DNA from 2 places in the Thermobifida alba genome. Region 1 is predicted to be linked to the other one. Evidence: riboswitches for the same ligand, from Rfam matches in the RefSeq annotation. Region 1 holds a riboswitch; the other holds the start of a gene.

Region 1 (7,419 bases):
GGCGACCCCCTGCTGTCCGGGGTGGGTACCACCCTGGTGCGCCTGCTCGGCGCGGACCGGGTGCGCATCCTGCCCGCCGTGAGTTCCGTCGCCCTGGCGCGGGCCCGGATGCGGTGGAGCGCGGAGTCCGTGGACGTGGTGACGCTCGTGGGACGCGACGTCGACGCGGTGCGCCGCTACTTCACCCCCGGACGGCGGCTGGTCGTGCTCTCCTCCGACGGCACCACCCCCGCCCGGGTGGCCGCGCGGCTGGTGGAGGACGGTCTGGGCGGCAGCCGGATGACCGTCCTGGCCGACCTCGGCGCCGAGCACGAGACACGGCGGGACGCCACCGCGGCGGAGTGGGGCGGGCGGGCCGCGCCCGCGCTGAACGTGGTGTGCGTGGAGGTCGCGACGGACGGCGGGCATCCCGTCACGCCCGGACTGCCCGACGAGGTCTTCGACCACGACGGCCAGCTCACCAAGCGGGAGCTGCGGATCGCCGCGGTGTGCGCGCTCGGCCCGCGTCCCGGGGCGCTGCTGTGGGACGTCGGGGCCGGAGCGGGGTCGGTGGCCGTGGAGTGGCTGCGCGCCGACCCCCGGTGCCGGGCCGTCGCGGTCGAGCGGCACCCCGAACGGGTGCGCCGCATCGCCCGCAACGCCGCCCGGTTGGGTGTGCCGTCCCTGCGCGTGGTCCACGGCGCCGCCCCCGAGGCACTGGCCGGCCTGGAGTCGCCGGACGCGGTGTTCGTCGGCGGCGGGGCCTCCGACCCGGCCGTGCTGGACCTGTGCTGGTCGGCGCTGCGGCCCGGCGGCCGGATGGTGGTCCACGCGGTGACGCTGGAGACGGAGGCCGCCCTGGTGGAGCGGTGGAAGCGGCACGGCGGCGACCTGACCCGCCTGGCGGTGGAACGGGCCGCGCCGCTGGGCGCCTTCACCGGATGGAGCCCGGCCCGCCCGGTCGTCCAGTGGGCCGCGACCAAGACAGATCAGGAGGACCAGCCATGACCGTCCACTTTGTGGGAGCCGGCCCCGGAGCCGCCGACCTGCTGACGCTGCGCGCGGTGGAGCTGCTGCGCACCACCCCCGTCTGCCTGTACGCGGGCACCTACATCGACGCCGAGATCCTGGCGCACTGCCCCGCCGACGCCGAACTGGTGGACACCCAGCACCTCGACCTCGACCAGATCACCGCCCACCTGGTCGAGGCCGACCGGCGCGGTCTGGACGCGGTCCGGCTCTGCTCCGGCGACCCGTCGGTCTACAGCGCCCTGACCGAGCAGACCCGGCGGCTCGACGCGGCGGGCGTGGCCTGGGACGTCACCCCCGGTGTGCCCGCGTACGCGGCGGCGGCGGCCCTGCTCGGCACCGAGCTGACGGTTCCCGAACTGGTGCAGACCGTGGTGCTCACCCGCACCCAGGCCCGCTCCACGCGGATGCCGGAGTCGGAGGCGCTGGCGAACGTCGCGAAGGTGCGCGGCACTCTCGTGCTGCACCTGGCGATTCGGCGGGTCCGCGCCCTCGCCGAGGAGCTGGTGCCCGAGTACGGGGCCGACTGCCCCGTGGCGGTGGTCGCGCACGCGACCCGCCCCGACGAGCTGGTGCTGCGCGGTACCCTCGCCGACATCGCCGACCAGGTGGAGGCGGCCGGGCTGCGCAAGGCCGCGGTCATCCTGGTGGGTCCGGCCGTGGCCAGCCGGGAGCTGGACGTCTGCCAGGTTGTCGGTTCGCACCTGTACGACCCGGCCCGCGACCGCGGCACCACACCCCGATGATCTTGACAGAAAGGGGCCATGATCTGCGGTTTGGTGCCCCCTCGTGTCAAGATCATCGCGGGGTGGCGGGCGGGGGTTGTCTCCAGGCTGCGGATGGTTCCGTGCTGCGCTGACAGTCTCCGTCTGCTTCGGCCGGGAGGCCCGGCAGCCCTGACCCCCGCTCTGGTCTCGGAGGGATGGCCATCCTTCCGCAGCGCTTCGCCACCGGATACCCGCCGCCCGGCAACCCCTCCCGTACCCGGGGAGCGGTCAGGGCTGCCGCGCCTCGCGGCTGAGGCAGACCGGAAGGGTTGAGATCCTCCACCAGCCCAAGCCATTCGGGGGCCGGGCAGGTGGTGGGGTGGCTGGTTGGTTTCGGCCGGGAGGCCCGGCAGCCTTGACGCTTGCTCCGGTCTCGGAGGGATGGCCACCCTCCTGTAGCACTTTGCCATTGGATACCCGCCGCCCGGCAACCCCTCCCGCACCCGGGGAGCGGTCAGGGCTGCCGCGCCTCGCGGCTGAGGCAGACCGGAAGGGTTGAGATCCTCCACCACCCAAGCCACCCGGAGACCGGACAGGGATCTACCCCCGGAAAACCTGGTGATCATGTCCCCAGCGCCGCAATCGGCCGGGCCGGTGGCGCTGGGGACATGATCACCGACGTTTTCGGTCCCCGCCCGCTAGTCCGGCACGTACCGCCGCGTCCACACCGCGCCTGAGGCGGTCACCGAGGTGCCGGAGGAGCCCACGATGAGCAGGCAGCGCATGTCGACGCTGTCCGGGGCGAGCTTCTCCAGGGTGGTGACCTCCACCGACTCGCCAGCACGGCCCACGTCGCGGCCGACCACCACCACGGTGTCGCCCGGACGGTGCCGCAGCAGCACCTCCCGGGCCCGCGCCACCTGCGTGCGGCGGGACCGGGACGCGGGATTGTAGACCGCGATCACCAGGTCGGCGCGGGCCGCCGCCTCCAGCCGGGCCTCGACGACCTCCCACGGCTTGAGCCGGTCCGACAGGCTTAGCACCGCGAAGTCCCCGCCGATAGGCGCGCCCGCCCGCGCGGCGACCGCCTGCACCGCCGTCAGCCCGGGCAGCACCCGCACCGGAACGTCCGCGTAGCGGGGGTCCTGCGCCGCCTCGAACACCGCCGAAGCCATGCCGAACACCCCGGCGTCCCCGCCCGACACCACGGCCACCCGCTCCCCGGCCAGCGCCAGGTCGAGGGCGAGCCGCGCCCGGTCCACTTCCACGGTGTTGCCGCTGGAGTGCCGCTGCTGGCCGGGCCGCACCGGAACCCGGTCCACGTACGGGCCGTAGCCGACGACGTGGTCGACCTCGGCGAGCACCCGCTCCACCTCCGGGGTCAGCCACTGCTCGCCGGCGGGCCCCAGCCCCACCACGAGCAGTTCGGCGGGCGCCGGGCGGCCGGACGCCGCGGCCGCCTCGGCCGTGTGCGCCCGGGTGGTCAACCCCCGGTTGCGGGGCGCGTCGTCGCCGGTGCTCAGGATCAGCGAGAAGTAGGGGACGCTCGCCGGGTCCACGTCCCGCACCGGCAGAATCCGCTGCCCAGACATGGAGGCGCGTTCCACGTAGACCGCGTCGTCGAGCCGTCCGGCCTGTGCCAGGGCTTCGCGAACCCCCTCGAAGGTCCGGCCCAGCTTCATGACCGCCACGCCGTCGGTGTCGGCCAGCCGCCGGGCCAGTTCCGGCACGGGCAAGGTGCCGGGCAGCACCGTGAACACGTCAGTGCGGCGCACCAGCGGGCGCGCCGCCGCAGCGGAAGCCGCGGACACCGAGGTCACCCCGGGCACCACGGTGGCGGGGAACCGCGGCGCCAACCGGTCGTGCAGATACATGTAGGAGCCGTAGAACAGCGGGTCGCCCTCGCACAGCACGACCACGTCGCGTCCCCGCTCCAGGTGCGCGGCCAGGCGGCGCGCCGACGCATCGTAGAACTCCGCGATGGCGCCCTCGTAGCCGCCGGGATGGTCGGTGGTCCCGGTGGTGACCGGGTAGACGAGCCGTTCCTCGACCACCCCCTCGGGGATCAGGTCGGCGGCGATGGACCGCGCGATGGAGCGGCCGTGGGTACCCGAGTAGTAGGCGACCACGTCGGCCTCGGCGATGAGGCGGGCCGCCTTGCGGGTGATCAGTTCCGGGTCGCCGGGGCCCAGCCCGACTCCGTACAGGTGGCCGGAAGAGCTGCTCATTCCTTCTCCTGGGCGAGGGCGTTGATCGCTGCGGAGGCCATCGCCGAACCGCCGCGGCGGCCGCGCACCACCAGGTAGGGGATGCCTGCCGGGTGCGCGACCAGGGCTTCCTTGGATTCGGCGGAGCCGACGAACCCGACGGGGACGCCGATGATCGCGGCCGGCCGGGGCGCGCCCGCGTCGATCATCTCCAGCAGGTGGAACAGGGCGGTGGGGGCGTTGCCGATCGCGACGACCGCGCCCTCCAGGCGGTCCGCCCACAGTGACACCGCCGCCGCCGACTGGGTGGTGCGCCACTTCGCGGCGAGTTCCGGGACGCGGGGGTCGCGCAGCATGCACAGCACCTCGTTGTCGGCGGGCAGCCGCGACCGTGTCACCCCCGAGGCCACCATGCGCGCGTCGGTGAGGATCGGCGCCCCGGCGCGCAGCGCGCCCCGGGCCGCCGCGACGAGGTCCGGGTGGATGACCAGGTCACGGCTGAGGTCCGGCTGCCCGCAGGCGTGGATCATGCGGACGGCGACCTTCTCGGCGTCGGCGTCGAAGCCGGACAGGTCGGCCTCGGCCCGGATGGTGGCGAAGGACCGCGCGTAGATGGCGGCGCCATCGGTCTCATAGTCGTAGCGGCGGGGCGGCGGAGCCAGGGGGGTGCGGCTGTCGGAATGCGGTGTCACGTGGTCCTCCCGAGCAGGACGAGGGTGTGGGGCGTGTGCGGGGCGCCGCAGGCGCGCTCGCATCCGGCGACGTGGACGGGGCGTCCGTCGTCGCGGACGTCGGAGGTGGTGAGGCGTCGGACCAGGCCGGCCGCGTGCGACCGGGTGTCGCCCCGGCTCTTCGCGCAACCCGGGGAGCCGACGCAGGCGCTGACCCGGCTCCACGGGGAATCCGGGTCCAGGACTAGTCCCGCCTCGGTGAGCGAGGCCGCGACGCGCTCGACGCGGTCCGCGGGGATTCCGGCGACGACCACGCCCCGCCACGGGGTGAGGACGACCGTGCCCGAGTCCGCGTCGGCCGCGTCGGCGAGCGCCCGCTGCAGGGGCGGGGTGAGAACGCCCAGCGGCACCGAACCCGCCACCGCGGTCGCGGATCCCGCGATGCGGAGAATGCCGTGGAGTTCGCTGCGCCGCCGTTCCACGGCTCCCGGTCCGCCGGACCCGGCGGGGTCTCCGGTCCTTTCCGGGAATTCCTTTCCGTCGAGCAGCTCCCGGCCTTTCCCGGGGAGCCGGTGCACATTCCACCGGTCCCCGCGCACGTCGAGAAACCGGTGGGCCAGCGCGGTCAGTGCCGTGACGATGTCCGCGCCCGCCACCACGGGACCGGGCAAGGCACCGACCCGCACCTGCGCCGACTTCCCGTCGATCGCTCGTGCACCCAGGTCACAGGGCATGTCGGCGAGGTCGGCGCGGCCGTCGTCGAGGCCGAACAGGAACCGCCCCGGCAGTTCTGCCAGACGCGGATCGGCGCACAGCGCCCGGTCCAGGTCGGCGACCACGGGACGCACGTCCATACGTCCGCCGACCATTCCGGAAAGCGGCGAGGCGACGATGTTGCGCACCCGCTCGTGGGCGGGGGACGGCAGGAATCCGGCGGCCGCCACAGCGTCCGGCAATTCGTCCGGAATCTGTTCTCCGGCCGTAGTGGGAATTCCCCTGATCTGCACATTTCCGCGCGAGGTCAGATGGAGGTCGCCGTCGCCGAATTCGGCCGCGATCCGGCTGAGCGCGGCCAGTCCGCGGCGGTCGGTCCGGCCTCCGGGGACACGGATCCGCAGCAGCGCGCCGTCGGCCGCCAGATGCGGCCGCAGCACGCCGGGACAGCGGTCGGGTGGTTGTGGGTCGAACACCGGCACATGGTTGCATACGCCCTCAACTGGTGCGCTAAGGTGGGCGGGCCGTGGTGAACGGGAAGCCGGTGCGAAACCGGCGCGGCCCTCGCCACTGTGATCGAGGAGTCGTCGGGCCTCACCCGGGTTGGGAGACCACCCCGGGGACCACTGGGTGACCACCCGGGAAGGTCGGCCCGCCGGCGGTGACTCGTCAGCCAGGAGACCGGCCACGGCACGTCATGTCCACGAGGGTTTTGGAGACATCGACCATGGCCTGTGCCGTTCCGCGACCCGCGCCGCCCTCGGCGTCCCCGCCGCCTTTTCCGGCCATCGGCTTTCAGGCGGGTCGCCGATGCCTTGCGTAGCGCTGCTCTCCACTTCCGACACCGACCTGCTGTCGGCCCGTGCCAGCGGCGCGGACTACGTCTGGGGCAACCCGTCGCGGCTCGACGTCACGGGCGACGGCCCCGGCTCGCTCGACGCGCTCCTCCACGGCGCCGACCTGGTGGTCGTGCGCATCCTCGGGTCCGTCCGCTCCTGGCAGGAGGGCCTCGACCGGGTCCTGGCGCATGGCGTGCCCGTCGTGGTGCTCGGCGGCGAGCAGACCCCCGACGCGGAGCTGATGAGCCACTCCACCGTGCCCCTCGGCACCGCCGCCGAGGCCCACCGGTACCTGGCCTATGGTGGTCCCGCCAACCTCGCCGCGCTGCACGCGTTTCTCAGCGACACCGTGCTGCTGGGCGGTGAGGGCTTCGACCCGCCGACCGAACTGCCCGAGTGGGGCCTGTCGGAGCGGCCCGCCCCGGAGCGCGACGGACTGCCCCGGGTCGGCATCCTGTACTACCGCGCCCACCAGGCCAGCGGAAACACCCGTTTCGTGCACGACCTGGCCGACGCCGTCGACGCCACCGGCGAAGCCGTCGCGGTCCCCCTCTACTGCTCCTCGCTGCGCGGCGCACCCGCGGACCTCCTCGCCACACTCGGCACCCTCGACGCACTGGTGGTCACCGTGCTGGCCGCCGGGGGGACCCGCCCGGCCGCGGCCTCGGCCGGAGGCGACGACGAGGCGTGGGACGTCGGCGAACTGGCGCGGCTTGACATCCCGATCCTCCAGGCGCTCTGCCTGACCTGGGGGCGCGACCAGTGGGCGGCCTCCGACGACGGCACCTCCCCCCTGGACTCCGCCTCCCAGATCGCCGTCCCCGAGTTCGACGGCCGCATCATCACCGTGCCGTTCTCCTTCAAGGAGTTCGACGACGAGGGCCTGCCCCACTACGTCACCGACCCCGAACGGTGCCGCCGCGTCGCCGGCATCGCCGTCGCCCACGCCCGCCTGCGCCACACCCCTCCGGCGCAGCGCCGCATCGCGGTCGTGCTGTCGGCCTACCCCACCAAGCACTCCCGCGTCGGTAACGCTGTGGGCCTGGACACTCCCGTCTCGGCGGTGCGGCTGCTGCGGGCCCTGCGCGACGCCGGGTACGACCTGGGCGACGGACTGCCCGGGCTGGACCTCGCCGACGACACCGAGGCGGGCAACGCGCTCATCCACGCGCTCATCGAAGCCGGGGGCCAGGACGAGGAGTGGCTGACCGCCGAGCAGATGGCGGGCAACCCGGTCCGCATCCCCGCCGAACGCTACCGCGAGTGGATCGCT
Region 2 (7,419 bases), 620 kb from region 1:
CCGTGGGACAGGCCCCGGGCCAGGACGACGACCTCTCTGGTCTTCTGCCGGGCGAAGGCCAGCCAGCGGGCGATCTGCGGGTCGATGCCGTGCTCCGCCGAGACGTCGAGCGGGACGTGCAGCAGGGAGCAGGAGGCGGCCACGTCCACCCGGTCGGCCAGACCGAGGAGCGTGGCCAGCGTGGCCAGCGACTTCTCCAGGTTGTCGACCCACACGTTGCGGCCGTCGACGACGCCCGCGACCAGGCGTTTGCCGGGCAGTCCGCCGATCGCGGCGAGGCCGTCGAGGTTGGCTGCCGCGGGGCCGGTGAAGTCCACGGCCAGGCCCTCTACCGGGGAGGCGGCGAGGACCGGAAGCGCCTCCCCGAGCCGGTCGAAGTACGAGGCGACCAGCAGTTTCGGCCGGTCGGAGAGTTCGCCCAGCATGCGGTAGGCTGCCGCGGCGGCGTCCAGTTCGGCCGGGGACCGGTCCTGGACGAGGGCGGGCTCGTCCAGTTGCACCCACTCGGCGCCCGCGGCCCGCAGGTCGGCGAGCACCTCCGCGTAGACGGGAAGCAGCCGGTCCAGGAGGCTCAGCGGGGCGAAGCCCGCGGCGACGTCCGGCCCGGGCTTGGCGAGGAGCAGGTAGGTGACCGGGCCGACCAGGACGGGACGGGCGGTGAGCCCCAACTCCCGGGCCTCGGCGAATTCGGCGACCTGCCGGGTGGAATCAGCGGTGAAGACCGTGTCGGGGCCCAGTTCCGGCACCAGGTAGTGGTAGTTGGTGTCGAACCACTTGGTCATCTCCAGCGGTGCCGCGTCCTGGCTGCCCCGGGCCATCGCGAAGTAGCCGTCCAGCGGGTCGGCGGCCACGGCGGCGCGGTGGCGCCGGGGGACCGCACCGACCATGACGGTGGTGTCCAGCACGTGGTCGTAGTACGAGAAGTCGCCGGTGGGGACCTCGTGGACACCGGCTTCGGCCAGTTGCCGCCAGTTGGCGCGGCGGATCTCCGCTGCGGTGCGGTGGAGCGCACCGGCGGTGACACGGCCCGCCCAGTAGCCTTCGACCGCCCTCTTCAGTTCCCGGTTCGGCCCCTGGCGGGGGTAGCCGTACACGGTGGCGCGTGCCGCCGCTGCCGTGGCCTTGGCTGTCACAGCACTCTCCTTCGCGAGCTGCTCTCGGCGGCGACCCCGGGACGGGGGAGGCACGAAGGAAAGGTCTGCGGGGCGGACGTACGGGGGTACGTCCTCCGCTCGTGTGTACGCCGACCCGCCCTCGGAGTCACCGAAACTTCCGCACACGGCGGTCCGTGCGCGGGCAGTGGCAGGTCTTCGGACTTGCGGGCACACCTCGTGGTACGAGGCGCCTACTGGCCGTCGCTTCCCAGACCCGTTTCCCCGGGCCCAGTGCGTGTGACGGCGGTCGTTCCCGCTCACCGCTGCGGGGCAGTCCCGGAATCCCACCGGGTTCCCTCTTGCGACGCTCCTGTCTGGCGGACAGGGCGAACCACCGCGGCCCCCAGCCTAGGGGGTCGGTGCGGGGCCGGTGCACGCTGGTCCGATGATCTTGTCCTCAGTGCCATCGGGGAAGCCGAAAAGGGCACCAGGGACAAGATCACCGTGCGCTTCCTGTCCCGCACCCACGACAAAGGCCCTGTCGCTGCGTTCCCGCAGGTCAGGGCCTTGATCTTGCTGGTCTCAGCTGGCGCACTCGGAGGGACTCGAACCCCCAACCTTCTGATCCGTAGTCGTGTGCGGGATGTCCGTGGAGGTCCAGAAACGGTGTCTGAGCTGGGTGGACGCCTTTCAGGGAGGGCGATGATTCCGGAGCTGTCCAGCCCTGTTCGGAGCCGTTGTTAGCAGCCGTGTTAGCACGGGGGCGGCGACGCTACGGGATCGGGTCAGCCCTGCGCCACCCGGGATTTCGGCAACCACAGCGGCGGGCGACCACGGTCCTCGGTCGTGGTGCTCGATCGCGCCGGAGTCCTCAGCCACAGACAGGCAGAGTCGCGCGATCGAGTGCCACGGGAACCGAGGACGTCAGGAACCACGGCTCGGTGACTACGGCCGGTGGGCGGTCGCCTGCGGCAAGCGGAATCAGGAGCCGTCTGGGGGTGGCCCCGGACCGGGCGGCAGCCCGCAGCCGGGGCCACCCCCAGACGCCGCGACGGCGCGCAGCGCCGTCGCCTTGATCCCATACAGCCAGATTCGGCAGTCGATGCCGGAAGGCGAAGTCTCTGACTAGCGTGCTCGGTGGAGGTGTTTGCCGTCGTGGGCGCGGACGTGGGGTGCGTCGCTGTCCAGGGCGTCGAGGAGGCGGACCGAGTAGACCTCGGTCATCCGTTCCTTCACTTCTTCGGGGGTGAGCCAGGCGACGGCGGTCGACTCCGAGGAAGGGTGCTCCCGGCCTCCGGAGGGGTGGCAGCGGAAGACCAGGGCGACGATTCCGCGAGCCATGTTCTTGTAGACGCCGGTCAGGCGGTCCACTTTCACCAGGACGCCAGTCTCTTCCCGCACTTCGCGGACGACGCCGTCCTCGGGGGTCTCGTCCAGCTCCAGGACGCCGCCGGGAAGTTCCCACGTTCCGTTGTCCCGGCGGCGGATGGCCAGAAACCGCCCGTCGTCTCGGATGACGGCTCCCGCCACTGACACTGAATGCAGCGGCGTTGACGGGGCCTCTCCGGTGCTGTTACCCATGTACAGGAGCATAGGAGGTACCCAAGGACTATGGCGAGCACAGTAGGGGCAAGGTCGGCGAAGCCGATGTACCTCCAGATCGCTGACGACATCGAGGAGCAGATCAAGTCCGACCGTCTGGCTCCGGGTGAGGAGATCCCCAGCGAGGCGGCGCTGATGGAGCGTTACGGCGTCTCCTCGGGAACGGTCCGCAAGGCCGTCGCAGAACTGCGCACGGCTGGCCTGGTGGTGACCTACCAGGGCAAGGGCTCGTTTGTGAAGTCGCGTCCTCCGGTGACACGCAAGTCCTCGGATCGCTTCCGGCGTTCGCACCGGCGGGCCGGCAAGGCCGCCTACATCGCGGAGACCGAACAGGCGGGAGTGAAGCCCACAGTCCAGGTGCTCTCGATCGGTCCGGTTCCTGCTCCACAGGAGATCGCCGACCGCCTGGGTGTGGAGGAAGGGGCCAAGGTACTGGCCCGGCGCCGCCTGTACTTCAGTGACGGGACCCCGACCGAGGAAGCGACGTCGTATCTGCCGTGGGACGTGGCTCGGGACATCCCCGAGCTGTTCGAGGAGAATCCGGGTGGCGGCGGTATCTACGCGCGACTGGAGGACCACGGGCACGAGTTCGCGGAGTACACCGAGACCATTCGAGCGCGTATCGCGACCAAGCAGGAGGCGACCGCGCTGAGACTGAGTCCCGGCTCCCCGGTCATCCACCTCACCCGCAACGCGGTGACCACGACAGGACGCGTGGTGGAGGTCTGCGACACGATCATGGCAGCTGATCAGTTCGTGCTCGACTACCGGATTCCTGCGACGGACTAACCGGCGGGTTCTCTTCTCCTTCCCCTCAGGAGGATTGACTTATGTACATAGGTGGGGCACCCTTGTCCATGCAACTCATGTACATGAGTAGATGAGCTCATCTCATGTTGATGAGCTGCTTTCTGGGTTTGCTGGTGTGGTGGTGCCCTCGATCCCTTGGCAAAGGGCACCACCACAGTCCCCCGAGGAGCAATTCCGTGACTGCCTCCGCTCCGCAACACTGCCGGGCCTGCCGGGGTCGTGGCTGGAAGACCGTCCGCCCTCGACGACTGGTCGTCGTACGTTCGTCCACCACCCGCAAGCCGTTGACGCGCGTCGTCTCTTGCTCCGCGTGTCGAGGAAAGGGTGTGTTGCGGTGACGGGGATCGCCCAACTTCCTCAGTCGTGACCAGGTATGGGCCTCAGAGCCAAGACCGGAGTTGTCGGGGGGAATGAATGCGTCCAGGGGAAGCGCGGGTTCGTGTCGTCGCTGAGGACTGGCGATCCATCACCTACGAGGCGGAGTTCACCCAGTCGAACGGTGAACGTGTGGTCAGGCGTTATCAGTGCGCCTTGCCCAAGGCCATAGCCTTACGACGGCTCAGGGCGACCTACATCGTGGGCTTGTGGCACGAAGTCGACGGAGCGTCGTGCTACCACGTCCGCCAGGTTGTCTCTCCGATCCTGTCGTCTGGTGACGAAGCAGCACGTGATGATGCGGTGCTGGTCGCTCGTGCCTTGGTCGACATGGAACGGCGCGCGACCTGCGGGGCTACTGTGGACAGTCTGCAGGTCTACACGGTGGAACGCGCGGTGGACTGGCAAGCCCTCTGACGCTTGTCGAGGCACAGAGTCATAAACGCGAGTGGGTTAGATCAACTTGGATCAAGTTCGCAGGTAAACTTGACCAAACGAGCGATGGACCAACCGGATGGTCAACATGTCAGGTCTGGAGTTTACGCCTCCTAAATACGCGCAGATCGTCCGAACGCTCCAAGAGCGGATCGAAGACGGTACCTACCCGGTGGGCGAGAAGCTGCCCTCCGAGACGCGTTTGGTGCGTGAGTTCGGCGCGGGTCGGTCTACGGTTGTTCGTGCTCTCCAGATCCTCAGCATGCAGGGATGGATCGAACGCGAACACGGGCGCGGTTCGTTCGTCAAGGGCGTTCCTCACCAGGCTGTCGAACGTTCGCATGCCGGGGCGAGTGCCTTTGAAGCTCCGGAGAACTCCAAGAGCGACCAGATCGTCTGTGCGGGACGGATGTCCGTTCCCGCGACCATCGCTGAGACGATCGGCCTACCCGAGAACGCTCCGGCGATCATGCGGCGGCGCTTGGTGCTCGTCGACGACGAACCAAGCGAGTTGGTGACGCTGTGGTTTCCTCTGGACGTGGCAGAAGGAACGGACCTTGGGGACCCCACCCCGATCAGCATCGGTGCCCGTGAACACATCCAGCGTGTCAAGCAACTCCGTCCTTCACTGGTCTTCGAGCGGCTCAGCGCACGACTGGCCACCGATGAGGAGAATGAACTCCTCGGACTCGAAAAGGGGACCCCAGTGCTCGGGATCGTCGCGCGGATAGTGGACACCTCGGGAGAAGTGCTTGCCGTCGCCGAAGTAGTTCTCCCCGGTGACCTGCATGAACTGGAAGACTCCTACTCGGCTGTGTAGGGGCCAGGGAAGCTCGATCACTTAGCCACTTGTTTGGTCAAGTTGGGCGGGCTATCCTGGCTTCAACTTAGTCAAACAAGTGGCTAAGTGATCGAGTGGATGTCCTGGAGAGGTGCTGCTAGATGGCGATTCAGGGTGCGTTGCCGGTGGAGTTCGGGACGGTGTTTCCGCATGGGGCGTTCGCGTTGGGGGTGGAGGCGGTGACGAACTTCGAGACCAAGCGGCCGGAGGTGGACCGGGAGACCGGGTTGCCGTTGTGGGCGGTGGAGGTGATCGACGCCGACCCCAACGCGCGGGGCAAGGCCAAGTCGGTGAAGGTCAAGGTGGCGGCCGAGGTCTGCCCGACCCTGCCCGATGAGGTGGCGGGGCTGCCGTTCCGGCCGGTGGAGTTCGAGGGCATGTCGGTCATGCCCTACGTGGACGACAACGGGCGCCGGCCTCGGGTGGCCTACTCGCTGCGGGCGCGCGGCCTGAAGGCTCCCGGCGCTGGTGCGCGCCGTGGTGCGGCCAAGGACGCCGCCTAGCTCCTGACAAGCAAGCGGGGCGGCCTGGTGCTGCAACACCGAGCCGCCCCTTCAACCCCTCCGTATTTCCGTTCGGCTTGCCAACCGATGAACCACAGAAGAGGTGTGTCTGATTATGGCTGACCAGCCGCCTCCCGTCTCACCCCGGGAGATCTCCGAGTTCCTGGCCCTGGTCCGTGAACGCTCCACGAACCGCGTCCCGTCGACTCCGGCCGAGGACGTGGTGTTCTTCGAGCGCAAGGCGGACCTGCTGTCCCGGATCGCCGTGCACTCCTTCGACCCTGAGGCGGTGGAGGTGGCGGCGATCGCCCGGGCCCAGCTCGACGCGGCCCGCTCCCGCCTGGCCGACTCGGCGGGGGGTGGGTGCTGATGTGGTGGTCTCCTCGCCCGGCCGCCCAGCAGGTGTCGGTGACGACTCCGGTTCCGGCGCAGGCGTTCCGGTTCGCCACGCCGGTGCTGCCCACGCCGGTGGCGTTGATCGTGGCCCGCTGGCTGGCCCGCGCCTTGGTGCTGGTGGTGGGGCTGCCGTTCCGCTTCCCCATCGCCACGGTGGCGGCTGTTGTCTCGTTCCTCGTCTGGCACTGGTTCGGCTGGGTGGTCGTGGCGGTGGCTTGGTCGCTGGTGGATGTGGGGTTGTTGGTGTGGTGGCGGCGCTGGCCTTCCTCGTTTCGCCGGTGGGTGGGGCTGCGGCTGCTGGCCGCTTGGCGGTGGTGGTGGGTGTATGCCCGTCAGTGGCAGCCGGTGCTCGTGGTGGCGGGGTTGGCTGAGACCTACCAAGAGCGCCAGTACCTGCCCCGGATTCGGCGGGTGACGTGTTCGGAGTGGGCCGACCGGGTGCGCGTGCGCCTGGTGGCGGGCACGACTCCCGCGGACTTCGAGAACCGGGTTGCCGAGTTGGCGCACGGGTTCGGCGCGCCCTCCTGCCGGGTGGTGGTGCTCGGCCCGCGTGACATCGTGTGCGAGTTCCCGCGCTGGGACACCCTCGCCGCCCCCATCGACGCCCTGGACGTGCCCGAGGCGGTCGATCTGGGAGCGCTGCCGGTGGGGCTTCAGGAGGACGGCACGCTGTGGCGGCTCAGGTTGCACGGCACGCATGTGCTGGTGGTGGGGGTGACCGGCTCGGGTAAGGGCTCGGTGCTGTGGTCGGCGGTCCGTGCCATGCTTCCGGCCCTGGTGGACGGGACGGTGCAGGTGTGGGCGGTGGATCCCAAGCGGATGGAACTGTCCTACGGCCGCTCCCTGTTCGCCCGGTATGCCGACACGGGAGAAGCGGCGGTGGCCCTGCTGGAAGACGCGGTGGCCGAGATGCAGAACCGGGCCGAACGCTACGCCGGACACCGACGCTCCCACACTCCCACGACCGAGGATCCGTTCGTGGTGGTGGTGTTGGATGAGGTGGCGTTCCTGACCGCCTACCACCCCGACCGGGACGTGCGGCGTCGCGCGGAGAACGCGATCGCCACGCTCACATCCCAGGGGCGTTCGGTGGGGTTTTGCGTCCTGGTGGCGTTGCAGGATCCGCGCAAGGAGTTCATGAACCTGCGCAACCTGTTTCCCGACAAGATCGCCCTGCGCCTGGATGAGGCCGCCCAGGTCGACATGGTGCTCGGCGAAGGCGCACGCGACCGGGGCGCGAACGCGCACCTGATCGATCCGGCCCTTCCTGGGGTGGCGTTCGTCCGGCTGGAGGGCTCTCCCATGCCGGTGCGGGTGCGGGCGGCCTACGTCTGCGATGACGACATTGACGCTATGGCGGCCG

Evidence for each region. Region 1 has a riboswitch for cobalamin ahead of cobN (cobaltochelatase subunit CobN). Riboswitches for the same ligand answer to the same signal wherever they lie in the genome.
Region 2: it holds a riboswitch for cobalamin, as region 1 does, so the genes downstream of both, metE (5-methyltetrahydropteroyltriglutamate--homocysteine S-methyltransferase) here and cobN (cobaltochelatase subunit CobN) in region 1, are expected to answer to the same signal.

The regions. Positions count from the first base shown of each region.
Region 1 covers NZ_CP051627.1:4,334,857-4,342,275, forward strand. Annotated here, with positions in the region: gene cbiE (precorrin-6y C5,15-methyltransferase (decarboxylating) subunit CbiE) at 1-987, shown strand, start outside; gene cobM (precorrin-4 C(11)-methyltransferase) at 984-1,754, shown strand; gene FOF52_RS19385 (precorrin-2 C(20)-methyltransferase) at 2,414-3,943, opposite strand; gene FOF52_RS19390 (precorrin-8X methylmutase) at 3,940-4,614, opposite strand; gene cobG (precorrin-3B synthase) at 4,611-5,783, opposite strand; cobalamin riboswitch at 5,818-6,011, shown strand; gene cobN (cobaltochelatase subunit CobN) at 6,118-7,419, shown strand, end outside.
Region 2 covers NZ_CP051627.1:3,717,891-3,725,309, reverse strand. Annotated here, with positions in the region: gene metE (5-methyltetrahydropteroyltriglutamate--homocysteine S-methyltransferase) at 1-1,133, opposite strand, end outside; cobalamin riboswitch at 1,285-1,505, opposite strand; gene FOF52_RS16495 (NUDIX hydrolase) at 2,220-2,687, opposite strand; gene FOF52_RS16490 (GntR family transcriptional regulator) at 2,706-3,485, shown strand; gene FOF52_RS16485 (hypothetical protein) at 3,921-4,298, shown strand; gene FOF52_RS16480 (GntR family transcriptional regulator) at 4,396-5,136, shown strand; gene FOF52_RS16475 (plasmid replication, integration and excision activator) at 5,259-5,660, shown strand; gene FOF52_RS16470 (hypothetical protein) at 5,776-6,030, shown strand; gene FOF52_RS16465 (FtsK/SpoIIIE domain-containing protein) at 6,030-7,419, shown strand, end outside.